Regions from separate parts of the Actinoplanes sp. NPDC004185 genome, predicted to be linked through region 4. Evidence: riboswitches for the same ligand, from Rfam matches in the RefSeq annotation. Region 4 holds a riboswitch; each other region holds the start of a gene.
The links. Region 4 has a riboswitch for cyclic di-AMP ahead of ACWEOZ_RS05215 (transglycosylase family protein). Riboswitches for the same ligand answer to the same signal wherever they lie in the genome.
Positions count from the first base shown of each region.

Region 1: it holds a riboswitch for cyclic di-AMP, as region 4 does, so the genes downstream of both, ACWEOZ_RS16635 (C40 family peptidase) here and ACWEOZ_RS05215 (transglycosylase family protein) in region 4, are expected to answer to the same signal.
Region 2: it holds a riboswitch for cyclic di-AMP, as region 4 does, so the genes downstream of both, ACWEOZ_RS03375 (coiled-coil domain-containing protein) here and ACWEOZ_RS05215 (transglycosylase family protein) in region 4, are expected to answer to the same signal.
Region 3: it holds a riboswitch for cyclic di-AMP, as region 4 does, so the genes downstream of both, ACWEOZ_RS19255 (C40 family peptidase) here and ACWEOZ_RS05215 (transglycosylase family protein) in region 4, are expected to answer to the same signal.

Region 1 is NZ_JBSGFR010000014.1:74,886-80,274, forward strand. It holds gene ACWEOZ_RS16615 (epoxide hydrolase family protein) at 1-600, opposite strand, end outside; gene ACWEOZ_RS16620 (MarR family winged helix-turn-helix transcriptional regulator) at 663-1,076, shown strand; gene ACWEOZ_RS16625 (aminoglycoside phosphotransferase family protein) at 1,054-1,953, opposite strand; gene ACWEOZ_RS16630 (hypothetical protein) at 1,993-2,271, opposite strand; gene ACWEOZ_RS16635 (C40 family peptidase) at 2,428-3,420, opposite strand; cyclic di-AMP (ydaO/yuaA leader) riboswitch at 3,435-3,572, opposite strand; gene ACWEOZ_RS16640 (M56 family metallopeptidase) at 3,709-4,632, opposite strand; gene ACWEOZ_RS16645 (BlaI/MecI/CopY family transcriptional regulator) at 4,637-4,996, opposite strand; gene ACWEOZ_RS16650 (cytochrome ubiquinol oxidase subunit I) at 5,072-5,389, shown strand, end outside.
Region 2 is NZ_JBSGFR010000002.1:264,061-269,449, reverse strand. It holds gene ACWEOZ_RS03390 (ABC transporter permease) at 55-951, shown strand; gene ACWEOZ_RS03385 (ABC transporter ATP-binding protein) at 956-1,732, shown strand; gene ACWEOZ_RS03380 (coiled-coil domain-containing protein) at 1,751-2,833, opposite strand; cyclic di-AMP (ydaO/yuaA leader) riboswitch at 2,831-2,980, opposite strand; cyclic di-AMP (ydaO/yuaA leader) riboswitch at 3,258-3,393, shown strand; gene ACWEOZ_RS03375 (coiled-coil domain-containing protein) at 3,399-4,415, shown strand; gene ACWEOZ_RS03370 (glycoside hydrolase family 65 protein) at 4,479-5,389, opposite strand, start outside.
Region 3 is NZ_JBSGFR010000017.1:95,347-100,735, forward strand. It holds gene ACWEOZ_RS19240 (FtsB family cell division protein) at 1-586, opposite strand, end outside; gene rsmH (16S rRNA (cytosine(1402)-N(4))-methyltransferase RsmH) at 595-1,653, opposite strand; gene mraZ (division/cell wall cluster transcriptional repressor MraZ) at 1,905-2,336, opposite strand; gene ACWEOZ_RS19255 (C40 family peptidase) at 2,796-3,452, opposite strand; cyclic di-AMP (ydaO/yuaA leader) riboswitch at 3,633-3,753, opposite strand; gene ACWEOZ_RS19260 (Mur ligase family protein) at 4,256-5,389, shown strand, end outside.
Region 4 is NZ_JBSGFR010000003.1:258,059-263,447, reverse strand. It holds gene ACWEOZ_RS05220 (GNAT family N-acetyltransferase) at 270-1,127, shown strand; cyclic di-AMP (ydaO/yuaA leader) riboswitch at 1,296-1,448, shown strand; gene ACWEOZ_RS05215 (transglycosylase family protein) at 1,448-2,092, shown strand; gene ACWEOZ_RS05210 (GntR family transcriptional regulator) at 2,200-2,595, shown strand; gene ACWEOZ_RS05205 (ABC transporter ATP-binding protein) at 2,592-3,491, shown strand; gene ACWEOZ_RS05200 (ABC transporter permease subunit) at 3,526-4,497, shown strand; gene secD (protein translocase subunit SecD) at 4,612-5,389, opposite strand, start outside.

The DNA of each region.
Region 1 (5,389 bases), on a different contig from region 4:
GGTCAGGCCGGTCGCCGGGCCGGGCGTGGGCAGATAGTTGACGTGTACGCCGACGACCCGGTCCGGAACGGCGGCGCCGAGCGCGCGGGCGACGCCGGAGCCCCAGTCGCCCCCGTGCGCGCCGAACCGCGGATAGCCGAGCCGGGTCATCAGCTCGGCCAGGGCCCGGGCGATGCGGTGCAGGTCCCAGCCGCGTTCCCCGGTCGGCCCGGAGAAGCCGAAGCCGGGCAGCGAGGGCACGACCAGGTGGAAGTGCTCGGACAGCAGGCCGGTCAGGGCCCGGAACTCCAGCACCGAGCCCGGCCAGCCGTGCAGGAGCAGCAGCGGCAACGCGTCCGGGTCGGCCGAGCGGACGTGCAGGAAGTGGACGCGCTGGCCGTCGATCTCGGTGCGGAACTGCGGGGACTCGTTCAGCTCGGCCTCGTGCCGCCGCCAGTCGTATCCGTGGCGCCAGTGGTCGGCGAGTTCGCGTACGCGGGCCAGCGGGATGCCGTAGTCCCAGCCGGCATCCGGCAGCTCCTCGGGCCAGCGGGTGCGGTCGAGGCGGTCGGCCAGGTCGTCGAGGTCGGCCTGCGGGACGTCGATCCGGTACGGCACGATATCGTTCATACGAATAACGTTAGTCCGCCTAACGTTAGTCGAGCAAATGTTAGAGTCGGCACATGGAGCACCTTCCCAGCTGGCTGCTGACCCAGACCGCCGCCCACGCCGGGCGCCTGGTCACCGAGCGATTCGCCGAGGTCGGCGCCCGCGGCTACCACTACCGGCTGCTGGAGACCCTGCTCGACGGGCCGGCCAGCCAGGCCGAGCTGGGCCGGCGCACCCGCATCCACCTCAGCGACATGGTCGCTGTGCTCAACGAGCTGACCGCGGACGGCTACGTCGAGCGCAGCCCGGACCCGGCCGACAAGCGCCGCAACGTCGTGACGATCACCGACCGCGGCCAGGCACGCGCCCGCGAGCTGGCGGCACGGGCCGAGGCCATCCAGGACGAACTGCTCGCACCACTGACCGCCGCCGAGCGCGCCGAGCTGGTGCGGCTGCTGAGCCTGCTCAGAGGCGCGGCGCCAGCTTGAGCGCCACCCGCAGCGCCTGACCGGGCCGGCCGGAGCCGCCCTGGGCGTCCCAGACCTCGGAGAGCACCGCCTGCACGAACCCCCAGGCGACCACCCGGTCGACGGGCATGCCGAGGCCGTCGGCGAACTGCTCCACCCGGGCCGGCAGCAGCTCCAGCACCGGCTCGTCACCGCCGAACGGGTTGTAGAGCACCGCCCCGACCTCGTAGCCGGGATCACCGAGGACGCCGTGCGGGTCGATCGCCAGCCACGGCTCCCGGGCCGCGGCCAGCACGTTCTCGTGGTGCAGATCCCCGTGCAGGACCACCCGCCGCGAGGCCGAGGCGCACAAGTCGGCCAGGAGCGCCCGGGCCTGCTCGACCAGGCGCCGCGGCAACGGGTCGTCGCCGGGAAACCGGGCCAGATGCGCGTCGAACGCCGCGACGCGGGAGGACAGCTCCTCCAGCACCAGCCCCTCCGGCGCCGGCCGGTGCAGACGCCGCATCATGTCGACGAGCACGGCCGTGGCCTGCTCGTCGTGCTCGCGGACCAGGGCCCGCAGCGTCCCGCCGGGCTCGGCCCGCTCCAGCAGCAGCGCGCCCCGGTTGTCATCGCGGGCCAGCACCTCGACCGCGGCCCGGCCGCCGAAGAAGCCGAGCGTGTCGGCCTCCAGCGCGACGTGGCCGGCGGCGGCCAGGCCGAGCTTGAGCACGGCCGGCGACCCGTCGGCCCGCCGCGCCGGCGCGACATAGTTGAAACTCAACGGGTACGGCGCCCCGACTGCGAGCCCCCACTCCCGGGCGACGTCCTCGACGAGAACGGGCAGCCGCGCGAGCCAGCGCCGGCCGTCGTCGCCCCAGTTGCCGGTGACGTTGCGAACGAAAGCGCCGGGAAACATGCCCCCAGTCTCGCAGGATGATGATCGACCACATCGGCCTCAGTGCGGCAGGAGCGGCACCCGAGCCAACACGAGATTCGTGGTCTCCGGCCCGAAGGCGTGAGTGATGCGCCCGAGCAGCAAAGATCGGCGGCGCTCTCCGTCCGCGTCGACATATGTCAACGCCAGCAGCGTCAGCATCTGATCATCGATGTCACCACGGGATCGGTCGAGGGTGACCAGGGCCTGCTTGGCGGGCCGAACACCCCACCACCACGTCGTTGCCACGCCGATGATGACGCCACCGAGACCGACCAGTATCACCGCAGCAGGAGACATCTTCCGACCGTAGCCAACTCTGGCCGCGGAAAGGAGAGCTCGATGTCGGTCAATGCAGCGCCGCCGAGGCTCCGGAGTCCCACCGGTCTGTCGGAACGGCACGTTCGACAGACCGGTGGAAAACCGAAAACCGGCCGAGAACTCCGAGTGCGGGCCTCAGCCGGTCGGGCGGCGGATGCCGGTGATGGCTCCGCTGCGATCGATCGACGCCATGCGGACGTGGTCGCCCGTGTGTGGCGCGTGCACCATCGTGTTGCCGCCGACATAGATGCCGACGTGGTGCACCGGGCTGCCGTAGAAGATCAGGTCGCCCGGTTGCAGCTGGCTGCGGCTCACCGCGCGGCCCGCATGGATCTGGTCACCGGTGAAGTGCTCGAGATGCACCCCGGCCACCGCCCAGGCCACCTTGGTCAGGCCGGAGCAGTCGTAGCCGCCCGGCCCCTCCGCACCGAAGATGTAGGGCTTGCCGATGAGGTCGCACGCCTTCTGCGCCGCCCGGCCGCCCTTGTCGTCGGTGTAGTCGACCGGGCACGGGCCGGTCTTGAACGCGCCGTCGGAGACGCCGGCCGCGCCGTACGCCCTGATCCGCAGCTTCTGCAGCTCGTCGACCTTCTTCTGGATGTCCTTCTTCTGCTGTGCCAGCGCCTTGTCGCGCGCCGCCACGGCTTTGGTCAGGGTGTCCAGGTCGCGCTTGTCGCCCGCGAGCTGGTCGCGCAGCTTCGCGGCGCCCGAGACCGACTCACGCTGGTGCCGGCTGATCTGGTCGAGGAACGTGAGCTTCTCGGTCAGACCGGTCGGCGAGCCACTGACGACCATGGCCTTCATGGCGCTGGGCGAGCCCTGCATGTAGGCCTGTCCCGCCATGTTGCCCACCTGCGACATGGCCAGGTCGACCTCCAGCTCCAGCGGTGCGAGCCGTTTGTCGATCTTCCGGAGCTGGGCCTGGTTCTTGAGCAGCTGGTTGTGCACGTTGTTGTACTGCTCGATGACCGGTTCCAGCTTGTTCCACTGCTCGTCGATCTGCTTTTCGATGCTCGACGGGGACGGTGTCGCATTCGCCACCCCGGGAGTGAGAAGAATCCCGACCGCGGCGACGGCGCAGGCGATGCTGCGCAGAATTGCGGCGCTGCGCGCCTCAATCCGTTTCACGTAGGTGCAGTGTCCTTTCTTCCCTCGGCCGCCGACCGGGTTAGCTGACGGGTGCGGGCGGGAAGCGCGCCCGGCCACCGTGCTGCTGGTGGCTTAACCCCAGAACTCCTGGGTCCCCGGTTCGTCTCGCGACGATTAGGCGGTGGCCCGTCAGTTCGCCCGGGTTGGGACGAGGGGGGACTGCCGAGCCGGGCATTACCGTACTCCCGATCAACGACGAATTGAACCCGGCGGTATCAGGACACACTGCGCCGACCATTGCTTGACGCAGCGTAAGAAAAGTAGCCGTCAAAGCGGCCAGGCGGAGAGCGCCCGGTCCAGCCACGGCAATACCAGAATCACTGTGGGTAACACCAGCAGACCGACCGCGCCGGTGGCCGCGGCCAGGCTCAGGCCCACGGTGACCGGGCGCGGATCACTGACATTCAGCCGGTCGAGCCGGCGCCGGCGCTCCGCCGCCGCGCTGCCGAGCTCCGCCGGGGCGTCCGGGCTGACCGCGTCGCTGAGCAGCGCCAACGCCGTGCGCAGCGGCGTCGCGCCGCAGCGCCGCCGGGCCGCGTCGTCGGCGACCATCTCGAGCAGCAGGTGTACGGCGTCGAGCGGCGCCCGGCTGCGCAGTGGCCGCGGCACCGCCCGGTAGAACGCGGTGAACGACTCCATGACCACGTCGTGCCGGTGCCGCAGGTGGGTCTGCTCGTGCGCGATCACCGCGGCGACCTGCTCGGCGTCGAGCACCCGCAGCGCACCGTCGCTGAGCACCACGCGCGGCGAACGGCCCGGCAGGCAGTATGCGAACGGCAGCGGCCCGTCCAGCACCCGCAGCCCGGCGGGCACCTCGGCCGGCAGCTCACCGTGGCGCTCGGCGCTGTCCAGCAGGTCGACCAGCAGCCGGTGCCGGGACCGGCGGGCCCGGGACCGGATGCTCACCCGGACGAGCGACACCAGCAGCCGCACGATGATCACCGTGGCGACGGCCAGCGCGAAGATCAGCGCGGCCGCACCCACCGGACGGTCGGAGCCCAGCTCACTGACCAGCTCCTGCGATCCGGCCAGGACCACGCCGAGCGCGCACAGGACCCCCGTGAGGGTGATGCTCTGCCAGAGCGCGACGGCTGCCGCGGGCGCCCGGTCGGGCCAGCGCGCGCCGGCCAGGATGCCCGGCACCACGAGCGACAGGGTCAGCCCGAGCGCACCGAGCAGCAACGCGGTCACAGCGTCAGGCCCGGTCCTTGCGTGCCGCCTCGATGGCCGCGGTCAGGGCCGACGGGTCGATCCGGCCGACGAAGTGGGCCAGGGCCGCGTCCCGCACGCCGTCGGGCGCCGCGCTGAGGGCGTCGAGCATCAGGGCGGCGGTCATCTCCTCGCGCGACTGCGCGGGGGCATAGCGGTACGCCCGGTCGGCGCGCTGCTGGGTGACGACACCCTTCTTGGCCAGCCGGTCCAGCACGGTCATCACGGTCGTGTACGCCAGCTCGCGGTCGCCGCTCAGCCGTTCGTGCACCTGGCGCACGGTCAGCGGCTCGCCGGCGTTCCACAACTGCGTCATGACCTCACGTTCGAGGTCTCCCAAAGCCATGTGACCCACTCTACTGCACAGTGTCGTACTACGAGGCGTAGTATCTACTACGGAACGTCGTAGAGGGGGCCATCCGTGGACGTGCTCGAGCTGACCCGGCTGCAGTTCGCGGTCGTGACGATCTACCACTATTTCTTCGTGCCGCTGTCGATCAGCCTGGCCGGCACCGCCGCGGGCCTGCAGCTCGCGTGGCTGCGCACCGGCCAGGACCGCTACCGGCAGCTCACCAAGCTCGTCGGCAAGCTGCTCATCGTCACCTTCGCGGTCGGCGTGGTCACCGGGCTGGTGCAGGAGTTCCAGTTCGGCCTGGGCTGGAGCAACTTCGCCCGCTTCTACGGCGACGTGTTCGGCCCGACGCTGGCGATCGAGGGCATGCTCGCCTTCTTCCTGGAG
Region 2 (5,389 bases), on a different contig from region 4:
CGCAAGTCATCCAGGTCCCCCATCCCCAGCGGACCGACCAGATCGGAGCGCCCCATGCCTCAGACGGCGGTCGCCGATTCCGAGACCGGCCTGACGCTCAAGGAGCTGGCCCGCAGACACGGGCTCAGCGCGGCCGGGAAGCTGCCTTCCCTGCCCGAGTACACGCGTCAGCTCTGGGCGTACCGGCACTTCATCGCGTCGTACGCCAACGCCAAGGTCTCCTCGGCGCTCGGCAAGACCCGGCTCGGTGTCTTCTGGCAGGTGCTGACGCCGCTGATCAACGCGTCTGTCTACTACCTGATCTTCGGTGTCATCCTGAACACGAAGAGCGGCGTCGACAACTTCGTCGCGTACCTGTGCACCGGCGTGTTCATCTTCGGCTTCACCCAGTCGACCGTGTCGGCGGGCATCCAGGCGATCAGCGGCAACCTCGGGCTGATCCGGGCGCTGCACTTCCCGAGAGCGAGCCTGCCCCTGGCCATCACCATGGTCGAGGTCCGCAACACCATCGCCTCGCTGGCCGTGCTGATGGTCATCGTGGTCGCCTTCGGCGAGCCGATCACCCTGGAATGGTTGCTCATCCTGCCGATCTTCCTGATCCAGGCCGTGTTCAACGCCGGACTGGCGCTGGCCGGCGCCCGGCTCGGCAGCAAGTTCCCGGACGTCCGGAATCTCATCCCGTTCGTCATGCGGATGTGGTTCTACATGTCGGCGGTGCTCTACCCGGTCACCCGCTTCACCGACCACCTCAGCGGCTGGAAGCTGCACCTGGTCGAGGCCAACCCGATGCTGGTGTTCATCGACCTCATGCGGCACGCGCTGATGGAGGACGTGCCGCTCGCGGCGAGTCCCATGTTGATGTGGCTCGAGGCGATCGGCTGGACGCTCGTGGTGGGCACCGGGGGTTACGTCTACTTCTGGCGCGGAGAGAAGGGCTACGGCCGTGGCTGACAACATGACCGGCAGCGACCGGCGCGATCCGACGGTCATCGTCGACAACGCCCACGTGGTCTACCGGATCCAGCAGTCGGCGAGCCCGGGCAGCGGCAGCCCGCTCGCCAGCTTCAAGCGGCTCGTCACCCGCACCAAGCCGGCGACCATGCGCGAGGTGCACGCCATCAAGGGTGTGAGCTTCGTCGCGTACAAGGGTGAGGCCGTCGGCCTGATCGGCACCAACGGATCGGGCAAGTCCACGCTGCTGCGGGCGATCGCCGGGCTGCTCCCGGTCGAGCGCGGGGCGATCTACGCGGCCGGCCAGCCGTCCCTGCTCGGCGTCAGCGCCGCCCTGATGAACGACCTGCCGGGTGAGCGCAACGTGGTCCTGGGCTGCCTGGCCATGGGCATGTCCCCGGCCGAGGTCAAGAGCAAGACCCAGGACATCATCGACTTCTCCGGCATCAACGAGCGCGGTGACTTCAGCTCGCTGCCGATGCGGACGTACTCGTCCGGCATGGGGGCCCGGTTGCGGTTCGCCATCGCGGCCGCCAAGCAGCACGACGTGCTGCTCATCGACGAGGCGCTGGCCACCGGTGACGCGAAGTTCCGCCGGCGCAGCGAGCAGCGGGTCCGCGATCTGCGCGCGCAGGCCGGCACCGTCTTCCTGGTGAGCCACAGCGAGCAGTCGATCCGCGACACCTGCGAGCGGGCCATCTGGCTGGAGTCGGGCCTGATCCGCGCCGACGGCCCGACCGACGACGTGCTGAAGGAGTACGAGGCCTACGTCAAGCGGTAGGCCCCGCACCCCCTGGAGTCAGCGCATCGACATGTGCACGTGGTTGGTGTGATCGCTCGACGGGTCGCCGCCGGCACCGGAGTACGACTTCCAGCCGCTGCTGGGCAGCCAGATCCGCCGGTACCAGATGACGTAGAGGATCCCGAGCCGGCTTGCGTTGTGGATGAAGTAGTTCGCCAGCCGGTTGCCGTAGTCCTTGCTGGCCCCGGTCGCGTCGCCGCCGAAGCCGCCCTTGTCGGCCGCCCAGTCGCAGGCCCGGCCCTTCGGGTGTTCACCGCTGTTCTGGTGGCGGAAGCAGGCGATGAAGTGGTTGAAACCGTCCTTCTTCGCCTCCTGCATCGCGTGCAGGGTGCGCGGCGTGATGCAGCCGGTCGTGGTCGGGTCGTTGACGCTGCACGACTCGTCCGGCAGTGAGCCGTCGGAGTTGCGCGGTGCGGCCGCGGCCAGTGAGCTGCTGCCACCACCGCTGGAGGAACCGCCACCGGACGACGAGGAGTCGCTCGTCCCGTTGGCGGCATTGGCGGCCTTCAGCGCGGACTCGGCCTGGTTCTTGCGCTTGGCCATGACGGTGAGCTGGCGCTGCTGATCGCGGACGGCGGTGTCGATCGCCGTCTTGGCCTGCGCCTGCTGGTCCCGGCTGTCCTTCAGGTCACGCACCGCGCGGTCCTGCTTGACGGCGATGGTCTCCAGGGTCTGGGCGCGGTCCAGCATGCTGCCGGTGGAGTCGGCGGTGATCATCGCCGTCATCGGCCCGAGCCGCCCGGTGCGGTACGCCCGCTGGACGATCTCGTCCAGCGCCGCCTGCTTGGGGCCGAGCTGGGTGTCGAGCTCCTTGAGCTTGGCGGACAGCTCCTGCTGGCGCTTCTTGGAGCGGTCCAGCGCCTCCTTGGCCTCGACGAAGCCCTTGGACGCCGCCTCGAGCTGCTTGATGAGGGACTTCGAACCGCCCTCGCCGTCGTCGCCCGAGTCGCCCGGCGCGGCGAAGGGTCGGGGTGCGGCGGAGGCGGAGGTCGGGGCGGCGAGCGCCAGCCCCGAGGTGGCGACGAGGACCGCGAGGACGGTCGCTAATCGCCGGCGGACAGGGTTGAACCTCACGGACATTCCTTCCGTCGGCCGCCGACCGAGTTAGCTGACGGGTTCGGGACGGAAGCGATCCCTACCGATCGCGCGGGGGTGCGCGGATCGGATTCACCCCATTACTCGAGTGGTTCCCCGGCTCGCCGTGCGGCGATTAGGCGGCGGTCTGCGCTGAGACCGTGACGAACACTACCCAGCAATGCTAGGAATCGACAGTCGTCACACCGAGCGCAATCGATCGTGCACACAAGGTGAGGGACGGCGGAAAGAATGCAACGACTCACATTAATGCGTCGTTACGGGCTATGACCTGCGTCATTTCATTGATCGGTGACGGAAAGTCGTTGCCCGGTAACCCTTTTGCCGTTCGCGGCAGCACTGCCAGTTCGGGCGTTGTCAGGTAAGCTGGCCGCCGGTCACTGCCAGAAGGCGCTGCCCCCAAGGCGCCGGCAGCCCACCATCTAATCGTCGCAAGATGAGCCGGGGAACCACAGAACTACCGGGGTGAATCCACGAGTCAGTGGTAGGGATCGCTTCCGTCCCGAACCCGTCAGCTAACCCGGCCGGTGGTCACGCGGAAGGATTCTGAATGACGGCAAGACCCCGCCGGTGGCTGATCCTCGCCCTGGCACCGCTCGCCGCGGTCACGATGATGCTCGTGCCCGCATCCCCGGCGAACGCCGGTCCGGACGGCACCAACTCCACCGCCGACGACGGCGACGACAACCCGATGCTGAACGACGTGCTGGACTCCACCGGCCGGCGTTATCTGGCGGCGAAGTCGGCCGTTGCCAAGTCGACCAAGACCCAGCTCGGTCTGGCCCTGAAGGTCAAGAACGCCGAGGCGAAGCGCGACCTGCTGCTGCCCGAGGTGGGCGCGGTCGCCGCTCAGCAGTACCGCACCGGCGGCATCTCGACCATGGGCTTCCTGCTCAACACCAGCAGCCCGGACGGCTTCCTCAAGAAAGCGGTCTCCCTGGAGGAGATCAACGCCCTCAACGACGGCAAACTGCGCGAGCTGGACCAGGCCATCGACGAGGTGACCGCCAACAAGACGCGCCTGGACCAGGAGGTCAAGGCGCAGAAGCAGAACCTCGCGCTGATGGAGAAGCAGAAGGAGTCGGCCGAGAAGGCGCTGGCCCAGGTCGGCGGCACGTCGGTCACCGGTGGCTTCGTGGACGTCAAGTCCAAGATCGCCGCGCCCGCACCGCGCAACTCCGACGGCGAGTTCGGCCCGGAGTCCTGCAACGTCGACGACCCGACCACGGGCGGCTGCATCACCGCGCGGACCTTCCACATGTACAAGGAAGTGAAGAAGGCGAAGTTCAACCGGTTCGTCGGTTGTCACCGCAACGGCGGTCCGTTCGAGCATCCCAAGGGCCGTGCCTGCGACTGGTCCCTGCAGAAGAGCGGCTTCTCACCCTGGCACAACCAGGACACCCGGGAGTACGGCAACAACCTGATGGCCTTCCTGGTGCGCAACGCCGACCGGCTCGGCATCCTCTACGTCATCTGGAACAAACAGATCTGGTTCCCGGCCACGGGCTGGAAGACGTACCACGGCCCCAGTGACCACACGGACCACGTACACGTCTCGATGCTTTAGCGCGGTGAGCGCAGAGAAGCCCCCGTCCTCCTCGCGGAGGACGGGGGCTTCTTCGTGGCAGGATCAGACGCCGGTGGCCCGGCGCACCGGGGCCCGACCGGCCGGCTGGCTGGGCGCGGGTCCCGTCGGCGGCGCCGGCGGGATCGGCAGCACGACCGGCTTCACCTGGGTGATGGTGACCTCCTTGCCGTGGTGCAGCAGGTCCAGACGCGCCGACCCACCGCCGTTGCGCAGCGAGTAGGTCACCTCGTCGGCGGTGACCTCCACCCGCAGCCGCAGGCCACGCCAGAGCAGCGAGAACTCCAGCGCGTTGATCCGGCTCGGCAGCCGGGGCGCGAAGGAGAGCTGCCCGTTGAAGTCACGCATGCCGCCCAGGCCCGCCACCAGGGCGATCCAGGAACCGGCCAGGGATGCCACGTGCACGCCGTCCCGGGCGTTCTGGTGCAGGTCGTGCAGGTCCATCAGGGCGGCCTCGCCCAGGTAGTCGTGGGCCAGCTCCAGGAAGCCCACCTCGGCGGCCATGACGGCCTGGATGCAGGCCGACAGCGACGAGTCCCGCACGGTACGGGCGTCGTAGTACGCGAAGTTGCGCGCCTTCTCCTCCGGGGTGAAGGCATCACCTCGCAGGTACATCGCCATGACCAGGTCGGCCTGCTTGACCACCTGCTTGCGGTACAGGTCGAAGTACGGGTAGTTCAGCAGCAGCGGGTACGCCTCGGGCGGGGTGTTGTCGAAGTCCCACTCCGCCAGCCGGGTGAAGCCCTCCGACTGCTGGTGCACGCCGAGCTCCCGGTCGTACGGGATGTGCACGGAAGCCGCCGCGTCCCGCCACGACGCCGACTCCTCGTCGTCCACGCCCAGCTTGCGGGCGAGCTCCGGGTGCCGCTTGGCCGCGTCCGCCGCGGCGAACATGTTCTGCTGCGCCATCAGGTTGGTGTAGACGTTGTCGTCGACCACGGCCGTGTACTCGTCCG
Region 3 (5,389 bases), on a different contig from region 4:
ATTCCTGCGCGGTCACGGCCACCTCGCCGCTGCCCGGCTTCGGCACCCCGAAGACCTTGCCGTCGGGCAGCCGGATGTACGCCGGGTTGTCGGCCTTGACCAGGCCCAGCCGGCGGGCGGCGGCGTCCAGGCTGCCCGGGCTGTTGTTGGCGGCGATCTCGTTCTCCAGCTCCTGCTGCTGGGTGTCCAGCTTGGCCTGCTGCTTCTGCAGCGTGTCGATCCGGAACGAGTTCTCCGCCGTCTTGGTGTTGATCAGCAGGATCCCGAGCACCCCGGCCACGACGACCGCCACCACGAGCGCGATGAACGGCGCCCGCGGAGCGTTGATCGGCGCGGGCGGCGCCACCCGCAGGCGCGGGGTCGTGATCGGGTCACGCTGCTGCTCGGCGTTGAGCTTGAGGGCGGTGGCACCCTGAACGGCGCCACTCTGGACAGCGCTGTCCCGGTTGGTACCGGCCGTCGGGTTGCGGCGTGCCCCCCGGACGCCTCCGCCCGTGGTCGTACCGGTCGTCTTGCCCGCCGGCGTGCGCCGGCCCTTGCCACCCTGCTCCGTGGTCCGGCCCCCCGACCGCGGCGCAGTGGTCATGCGCTCGCTCAATGCCCCTCCCCCTCCTGGCGTTCCCCCGGGCGTAACCGCCCTTGTCCCCCGTGCGTTGTAGACAGTCGGGACCGTTCGCGGGCGGTCCCGGCCGTCTGGTCGTGCTGGTCGATCCGTTCCACCGCGCGCAGCTTCACCGAAGCCGCCCGCGGGTTCTCCGCCACCTCCGCCGCGCTGGGCAGCTCCGACCCGCGGGTCAGGAGCCGCACCGAAGGGCCCGTTCCGGGCAGTTCGACCGGCAGGTCGATCGGCCCGGTGCTGCGCGCCCTCGCGGCGAAGGCGCGCTTGACGATCCGGTCCTCCAACGATTGATACGACATCACCACAAGGCGCCCCTTCGGGGCCAAGCTGTCCAATGCCGCGGGAACCGCCGCCTCGACCGCGGCGAGTTCCGCATTTACCTCAATACGTAGCGCCTGAAACGTTCTTTTCGCGGGATTTCCACCCGTTCGCCGCGCGGCGGCCGGAATGGCGTCCCGGACCAGGTCCGCGAGGCGGGACGACGAGACGATCCGGCCCTTCGCCCGCTCCTTGACGATCGCCGAGACGACCCGGGTGGCGAACTTCTCCTCGCCGTACACCCGCAGGATGCGGACGAGCTCGCCCGGCTCGTAGCCGTTGACGACCTCCTCCGCGGTGATCCCCCGCGACTGGTCCATCCGCATGTCCAGCGGCGCGTCCCGGGCGTAGGCGAACCCACGGTCCGGCTCGTCCAGCTGCAGCGACGAGACACCGAGGTCGAACAGGCCACTGTGGAAGTGCTGGTGACCGAGGTCGGCCAGCACCGCCGGCAGCTCGTCGTAGACCGCGTGCACGAAGTGGGTCCGGTCCGCGAACCGTGCCAGCCGCTGCCGGGAGTGCGCGAGTGCCTCGGTGTCCCGGTCGAGTCCGATCAGGACCACGTCCGGGTGCCGTTCCAGCACGGCCTCGGCGTGCCCGCCCAGGCCCAGGGTGAAGTCCACGTGCACCGCACCCGGCAGCGCGAGCGCGGGGGCGAGCAACTCGAGGCAGCGCTCGAGCAAGACCGGCACGTGTGTGCCGCGAAGCTCGCCCATCCTGACCCCCATTGCCTGCTCTTTCCGCGCTCACCCGGTCCGACCCGCACCGATTCCCGGTGCCGGCACCACCCGGTCGTCCGTCCGTACCGCCAGATCCCCATCCGCTCGTGCCCGTTGCCATCGGGCGCGCCCGACCGGACACACGCCTGGCACCGGGGAAGAGGCGCCAGGAGCGGGAGCGGCTGGAGATCTCGCAGTACGGCGGCAGTGACGTCCGGGCCGTTTCACTGGCCCACAGGTGCCACGCCTCACAATCCGCCGGGCAGCACCCCCTCCTCGATGTCGGCGAAGTCGTCCTCGCTCGCCGAGAGGTACTGCTCCCAGGACTGCTTGTCCCAGATCTCCACCCGCGTGCTCGCGCCGATCACCACGAGCTCGCGGTTCAGCGCCGCATACTCCCGAAGATGTGCCGGGATGGTGACCCGGCCCTGCTTGTCGGGGATCTCGTCGTGCGCACTGGCGAAGAACACCCGGCTGTAGGCCCGGGCGGCCTTGTGGGTGACCGGCTGTTCGCGCAGCTGGTCGGCGATCCGCTGGAACTCCGGCATCGGGAAGACGTACAGGCAACGCTCCTGCCCCTTGGTGATCACGACACCTCCCGCCAACTCGTCGCGGAACTTCGCCGGAAGGATCAGTCGGCCCTTGTCGTCCAGGCGCGGGGTGTGCGTGCCGAGGAACATCGGCCCAACCCCCCTGCCCCGGGCGCCGCCGCAGAGCCAGCTCTGTGCGGATCACCTGTCGTCTGGGCCGGCAAATCCCCTCGGATTCAGCTCCTCCTCAGGCCCTGCCACTGCGCTCCACTCTACTCCACTTCCCTCCACTCGCAACCAGAATGACGGCTTCCGCGAAGCCGATTCGCGGATGTATCCGCACGTCAGAGCCGGTGGAGTGGAAGTGGAGGGCCGGGCGGGCCGCGCCATGGTCCACTTTCCGACATGCCGCCCACCCGGGCATGAAAGTCCCCCGAATTCGGGCGTTCGGGAAGGCCCGGCTGCCCTTCGGCACCCCATCGGGGAGGAAAGTGGAGGAGAAAAGGGAGCGGACATGACAGTGGGGCGCGACCCGTACCGGGTCGCGCCCCACTGAACTGTCGTACTGCTTTTACCAGGTGCTGTCGTGACCGTACCGCTGAGCCGAACTCAGACGAGGCGGCGCACGACGTAGTTCTTGCCGTAGATCTTCTGCTTCTTGACCTTGTCACCGGTGTGCGGCGCAGCCCACATGTAGCCGCCGCCCGCGTAGATGGCGACGTGGGTGCCGTACGAGCCGGAGCGGAAGACCAGGAGGTCGCCGGCCTTCTTGTTGCCCTTACTGACCGACTTGCCGGACTTCTGCTGCGAGTTGGCCTTGTGCGGCAGCTTCTTGCCGGCGGCCTTGCGGTAGACGTACATCGTGTAGCCGGAGCAGTCGAATCGGCTGGGGCCCGACGCGCCGAACTTGTACCGCTTGCCCTTGTGCTTCTTGGCCTCGGCCAGAATCTTGGCCCCACTGGCCTTGACGGTGATCCGGGTCGACGGCGTGGCGACCGACTTGTAGCCCTTGGTGCCGGCGAACAGGGTGCGGTAGTACGCCGACGTCGAGGGCTTGCTCCAGAACGACACCGCGCCCTTGGAGTTGACCGACTTCGTCTGATAGGTCTTCCACGCCTTGCCGGCCTTGGACCTGATCTGGAGCCGGACCCGGCCACCGGTGACGGCCTTGCCGGTCTTCGGGTCGATCAGCTTGGTGGTCACCTTGACCGTGGAGCCCCAGCCGATCGACTTCCTGCTGTACGAGGTCTTCGCCTTGGGCTTCACTGTCGCCGCCGCAGCCGCGGTGACGGGAGCGGGAGCGGCGGTTGCCGGTGCGGTGGCGACCAACTGGCTGGCACCGAGGCAGAGACCCAGAGACAGAGCGACGGGACCGGCGCCAGTGGTACGACGACGCCGGTGCGAGGTGCTTTCGTGCACGGTAGAGAGATCCCTCCGGCACGCCTGCGAGGTTAGCTGTCGGGTTCGGGCGGGAAGGTTGCCCGGCCACCGCTGGTGGCTTCACCCCAAGGTCCCGGTGGTACGCCGCGAGTGGCGCGTACCCCGTGGACCGAATCTGGGTCCCCCGTCCCTGCCCCCGTATGCCTGTGTTGTCGTTCGCGTTCCTGTGGTCGCGCCGCTCGGACCGGGGCAGGGCTCGGCGTGGTCCGGTGCGGTGCGAGCGGCGAGCGGGCGCTCACCGGCTCACCCTTGCTACCCGATTTCCGTCCGGACTGCAGGGCTACGGCTCGCTACTCTCCGTACTTGGCATAGAAAACGGTGTCCGGTTTGTGACCTCCGCGTGACAAATGCCAGTGCACCTTGTGATGAGGCGATCACTTTCGGTCGAAGGTTACGGGTGAAACACAACACATAAAAAGCCCCACCGAGGTCGATCATGGGCCGGACCGAGGTCGGGAGAATGTGACCGTAAACGCCCCCACCGGCGCAAACTCGGCGACAGGCGACGTAGTGGAGATCATCCGTTCGGCCGATGGGGTGGCCCGGCGGCGGACACCCCCGGACGGACCCCGGGGCCACTCGACGTAGTGTCCGTTTCCGGTACCCTCGTCGCCGTGACGGACGGGAAGATGCCCCTACGGGCCAAGGTCGCGACCTCCGTGTCGCGAACCGCTGCGGCGCTCTCACGGGCGGCCGGCCGCGGCGACGGCTCGGTGATCGGCGGGTGGATCGGTCTCAAGATCGATCCCGACCTGCTGAAGAACCTCGCCGCCGGTCGCGCGATCGCGCTGGTCTCGGGCACCAACGGCAAGACGACCACGACCCGGTTCACCGCGGCCGCCCTCGGCGTACTGGGCCCGGTCGCCACCAACTCCTTCGGTGCCAACATGCCCACCGGGCACACCTCGGCCCTGGCCAAGGCCGGTGCCACCCCGTTCGCGGTGCTCGAGGTCGACGAGCACTACCTGGCCCGGGTCATCGACGAGACCACCCCGCGGGTGGTGGCCCTGCTCAACCTCTCGCGCGACCAGCTCGACCGGGCCAAGGAAGTCGCCATGATGGCCCAGATGTGGCGGACCGCCCTGGCCGCCCACCCCGACGTGCACGTGGTCGCCAACGCCGACGACCCGATGGTGGTCTGGGCGGCGGTCAACACCGCGCACGTCGTCTGGTTCAGCGCCGGCCAGCGCTGGCACGACGACTCGTTCGTCTGCCCGGAGTGCGGCTCGCCGATCGAACGCGCCAACGGCGACTGGCGCTGCACCGGGTGCCCGCTGCGCCGCCCGCAGGCCCAGTGGACCGTCGAGGACGACGGCGTCATCGACCCCCGCGGCGACTGGCACCTGGTCAAGCTCCAGCTGCCCGGGCACGTCAACCTGGGCAACGCCGCCACCGCGCTGGCCGTGGCCGCCGAGTTCGGCGTCCGCCCGATAGAGGCCGTCCCCCGGCTGGCCGGCGTCGCCTCGGTGGCGGGCCGCTACGCCCAGGTCGAACGCGACGGCCGCAACATCCGGCTGCTGCTGGCCAAGAACCCGGCCAGCTGGCTCGAGGCGTTCGACATGGCCGAGGTGGCCCCCACCCTGCTGTCGATCAACGCCCGCGACCCCGACGGCTTCGACACGTCCTGGCTCTACGACGTCGACTTCTCCCCGCTGCGCGGCCGGCAGGTGCTGATCACCGGCGACCGGGCCTACGACCTGGCGGTCCGGCTGGAAGTGAACGATGTCGCCTTCCGGCACGTGCATACCTTCGACGAGGCGGTG
Region 4 (5,389 bases):
GTGGGAAAGGCCGGTGGCCACGGGGGTGCCGACCGGTACGTCAAGATACGCGAGGCCGCCGGCAAGAGATCACTTGATGTCCACCCTTTCTGGACCTTCGGGGGAAAGGCTGGTCAAGACGGGTAGACCTCCGGGTTCGGACGCCCCCCGGCGGGCCCGGCCGAGGCCTACGCTGAGCACACCCGTCACCGCCGAAGGTGAGCACACATGGATCTCGCGACCCTGGCCGCCGGCCCGGCCGCCAACGTGTCCGCTCCGGAGCCGCCGTCGTGAGCAGGGTGATCGTGGCGGCGATGGAGGCGGCCACGGTGGCCGCGCGGGCCGCCCGGGTGCTGGTCCGCCCGGTGAGCAGCCTGGCCGAGCTGACCACGCTGGACCGGATGCTGGCCGGCATCTGGCAGGACGACGCGAGCGGCCCGCTGCTGAGCACCGAGCTGCTGCGCGCGCTGGCGAAGTCGGGCAACTACGTGGCCGGTGCCTTCGACGGCGGCACCCTGGTCGGGGCCGCGGTGGCCTTCTTCGCCGCCCCGGGCGAGCGGGAGCTGCACAGTCACATCGCCGGGGTGTCCGCCACCGCGGCCGGGCGCAGCGTCGGCTTCGCGCTCAAGCAGCACCAGCGGGTCTGGGCGCTGCAACGCGGCATCAGCACGATCAGCTGGACCTTCGACCCGCTGGTGGCCCGCAACGCCTACTTCAACCTGGCCAAGCTGGGCGCGATCCCGACCGAGTATCTGGCGAACTTCTACGGCCCGATGCACGACCGGATCAACAGCGACGACGACAGCGACCGGTTGATGGTGCGGTGGGATCTCGCCGCCCCGGCCGTCGTCTCCGCCAGCGCGGGCAAGCCGGTGCGCTGCGTCCGGCCGGCGACCGCCACCGTGGCGCTGCGCCGCTCGGGCACCGGCGGGCCGGTGCCGGGCTCGTTCCGGGGGCAGACCGTGGTGGTGGCCGTCCCGGAGGACATCGAGACCCTGCGCCGCCGGGCTCCGGGCGCGGCCAAGGACTGGCGGGTCGCCGTACGGGAGACGCTGAGCACCCTGCTCGCCGACCGGTTGCGCTTCGCCGGCTTCGACCGTGACGGCTGGTACGTCCTCACCCGCGGCCCCGAGGAGTACGGCCGGTGACATCGACCGGCTTTGCCCCGATTCTGGCCAAGATCAAAAGAGGGCAAAAGCTGAGAACAACGTCACGTTAGGCCCCGGAGGTTGGCCCCGCGCCGGGGAACGTGGTTACGGTCGGCCGGTCCGCTGACGCGGGCCCCGCGGTCGGTAACGCCGAGTCCTGCCGCCGACCGGGCTGGGACACCAACTCAGGCATGGAGCGGGGGACCCACAGGTTCTCCGGCGCGCCCAGCGCGCCTCGGGGTGAAGCCGCGGCACCACAGCGGCCGGGCAACCTCAGCCCGAACCCGACAGCTGACCTCGCAGGCGTGGAGGTTCATTCAATGGCACAGATCCACAAGCAGTCCCTGCGCGCCCTCGGTCTGGTCGTGGCCGGCGCCGCGGGCACCGTCGCCCTGCTGGGCCCGGCCTCCCCGGCCGCGGCGCAGTCCGGCGTCAACTGGGACGCGGTCGCGCAGTGCGAGTCCGGTGGCAACTGGAGCATCAACACCGGCAACGGCTACTACGGCGGCCTGCAGTTCAGCCGCAGCACGTGGAAGGCGTACGGCGGCGGCAAGTACGCGAGCACCGCCAACAAGGCGAGCCGCGCGGAGCAGATCCGCATCGCCGAGAAGGTGCTCGACGGCCAGGGCATCGGCGCGTGGCCGGTGTGCGGCAAGAAGGCCGGCTCGACGAAGTCCTACAAGGCCAAGAACACCGGCGGTTCGTCGTCGGCCGGCAAGAAGGCCACGGCGTCGCGCACCACCACCCACAAGAAGTCGGCCACCCACAAGAAGTCGGCGGTGACCAGGCACTCCTCGGTCAAGGCCACCGGCCGGCACTACACCGTGAAGTCCGGCGACACGCTCGCCAAGATCGCGGCGGCCCAGCACGTCAAGGGCGGCTGGCGCTCGCTGTACCAGCTCAACCGCGCACAGCTCGGCGGCAACCCCAACCTGATCTTCCCCGGTCAGCGTCTGTCGCTGTGATGAGCCGGCCCGGCTGCCTTACCCCCGTGGGGCAGCCGGGCCTCACGGTCTCTTGACCGTCCCCTTACTGCTTTACTATGTTCCTAGTAAAGCAGTAAGGGGACTCCGTGTTCGTCTTCCGGCTCGACACCCGCTCCGGCGTGCCGCCGTACCTGCAGCTCGTCCAGCAGGTCCGCCAGGCGGTGCTGCTGGGCTTCCTGCAGCCCGGTGACCGCCTCCCGCTCATCCGCGAGGTGGTCGAGGACCTGGCGATCAATCCGAACACCGTCGCCAAGGCGTACCGGCAGATGGAGCAGGAGAAGCTGGTCACCGGCCGGCCCGGCCAGGGCACGTTCGTCGACGAGCAGCAGTCGGCCGCGATGCCGCCGTCGACGTACACGTCGCTGCACCGCGGCCTGGCGACCTGGCTCCGCCGCGCCTACGCGGCCGGCCTCGACGAGCAGGCGGTCAACGCGCTCTTCGCTTCCGTCCATCAGCAGACGAGGAACGAGGAAGTGGCGTGACCGCAACCGAGTTCGCGCTGCGCACCGACGCTGTGGGCAAGCGATACCGGAAGGGCTGGGCGCTGCGCGACTGCACCCTGGCCCTGCCGGCGGGCGGCGTCATCGCCCTGGTCGGGCCGAACGGCGCGGGCAAGACCACGCTGCTGCGCCTGGCCGTCGGGTTGCTGGCCCCGAGCACCGGCACGGTGGAGGTCCTCGGCCACGACGTCACCGCCAGCACCCTTCAGACTCTGTCCCGGGTCGGCTTCCTGGCCCAGGACCACCCGCTGTACAAGCGCTTCACCGTCGCCGAGATGCTCCATTTCGGCCGGGCCTGCAACCTGCGGTTCGACCAGGGGCTGGCCGAGCGCCGGCTGGTGAAGCTGGGCATCCCGCTCGACCGCCGGGCCGGCACGCTGTCCGGCGGCCAGCAGGCCCAGGTGGCGCTGGCCCTGGCCCTGGCGAAGCGGCCGGACCTGCTGGTCCTCGACGAGCCGGTGGCCAGCCTCGACCCGCTGGCCCGGCACGAGTTCCTCCAGGTCCTCATGGGCGCGGTGGCCGAAGGCGGCGTCACCGTCCTGTTCTCTTCTCACGTCGTGCACGAGCTGGAACGCGTCTGCGACCACCTGATCGTGCTCAACCAGGGCAGGGTCACGCTCACCGGTGACATCGACACCCTCCTCGCCGAGCACCGGCTGCTCATCGGCCCGCGCACGGACCATGACCTCGACCGGTCCGGCGCCGTCGTGGAGGCCGTCCACAGCGACCGGCACACGACCCTGCTGGTACGCGACGGCGGGATCCCGGCCGCGCCCGGGTGGCAGGCCCAGCCGGTCGCGCTCGAGGACCTGGTGCTGGCGTATCTGCGCCGGCCGTCCGGGCCGGGCGCCGCGGTCACGCCGGGGGTGGCCGCATGACCGCCCGCACCGAGCGGCGAAAGGTGGGCCCAGCATGACGTGGTTGATCTGGCGCCAGCACCGGACCGAGGTCTGCGTCCTGGGTCTGCTCGTCGGCATGTTCGGCATCGCCCTGCTCGTGCTCGGGACGCACGCTCACGACCTGTTCCCCGGCGGTCCCGCCCGGTGTGCGGGAGCGGGCGGTGTCAGCGACGCCTGCGCGGCCTCCTTCCGCCGGCTCGACGAGGGGTACGGCTACGTCGAGAACCTCCTGGCGGCCTTCTACCTGGTCCCCGTCGTCATCGGTGCGTTCCTCGGTGCACCGTTGCTCGCCCGCGAACTGGAGGACGGCACCTGGCAGCTCGCCTGGACGCAGGCCGTGCCGCGGATGCGCTGGCTGGCGGCCAAGCTCGCGGCCCTGGCCGGCGTCACCGTCGCGCTCACCGGGGTGTTCACCGCGGTGCTCACCTGGTTCCGTCAGCCGTTCGACGCGTGGGAAGGACGGTTCCAGTACGACGCCTTCGACCTGGAAGGCTTTGTGCCGGTGGCGTACGCGCTGTTCGCGTTCGCCGCCGCCACCGCCGCCGGGGCGATCCTGCGGCGCAGTCTGCCCGCCTTCGGCGTCGCGTTCGGGGCGTTCCTCGCCGTCCGGATGTCGGTGGCGCTGGTGGCCCGTCCGGCGTACGCCACACCACTCACCACCATGGAGCCGGTCCCCGTCGGCGGCTCGCCGAACCAGCCGGGGCCCGGTCCCCGCCTCGCTGACTGGACGATCGAACGCGGCTACGCGGACGCCACCGGGCGCAGGCTGAGCTGGACGGAGTACGACGAGCTGGAGGCCGCCGCCAACCGGGCCGGCACCAACCTCAACCAGTTCCTGCACGCCCGGGGCATCCAGCAGTTCGGGGTCTACCACCCGGCCGAGCGGTTCTGGACGTTCCAGATCATCGAGGCGGCCCTGTTCATCACCGTCGCGGCGGTCCTGATCGGCGTGGTGGCCTGGCGGGTACGGCGCCGGGTGATCTAGGGCCGCGGCCACCACCGTTCCCGGTGCCGGTCAGCGGGGGCGTGGGTCAGGGCCGGCCTGGCGCAGGAGGCAGCGGGGTGAGCGCACCGCGGCGCACACCCCGCTGCCCGCGGCTCAGCGGGACCGGAAGGTGATCGCCAGCGGCGTGGCCAGGAACACCGACGAGTACGTGCCCACCAGAATCCCCACCAGCAACGCCACCGCGAAGTCCACCAGTGACGCCCCGCCCAGGGTGGCCAGGGCGGTCAGGATGAACACCGCTCCCAGGCCGGTGTTGACCGTACGCGGGACCGTCTGCAGGCAGGCCGTGTTGGCCAGCCGCGCGAACGGCACCCGCAGCCTGGGGCTGATCCTGCGCTGGCCGTGGACCAGTTCCCGGATCCGGTCGAAGACCACGACCGAGTCGTTGACCGAGTAGCCGACCACGGTCAGCACCGCGGCCAGGAACACCCCGTCGACGGGTTTGCCGAGCCAGGCGAAGACCCCGACCAGGATGACCACGTCGTGGACCATCGCCAGCACCGCCGCCGCGCTCCAGCGCCACTGGAACCGCACCGACAGGTACGCCAGCTGCGCGCCGAGAGCGATCGCCACCGCGAGCAGCGCCTTGTCTCTCAGCTCGGCGCCGAGGTTGGGCCCGACCTTGTCGTCCCGCAGCTGCTGGACGTCCCCGCCGCCGGCCGTGCCGAGCGAGGCGCGTACGCGTTGCTCGGTGGCGTCGTCGAAGGCACCCGCCCGCACCGAGACGTTGCCCGGGCCGACCTGGGTGACCACGGCCCGGTCGACCCCCGCGGCCTGCACGGCCACCCGGGCCGCGTCGGTCGACAGCGGCCGGCTGGTGGCGTACTCGACCATGCGGCCGCCGGTGAACTCGACGCCGAGGTTCAGCCCG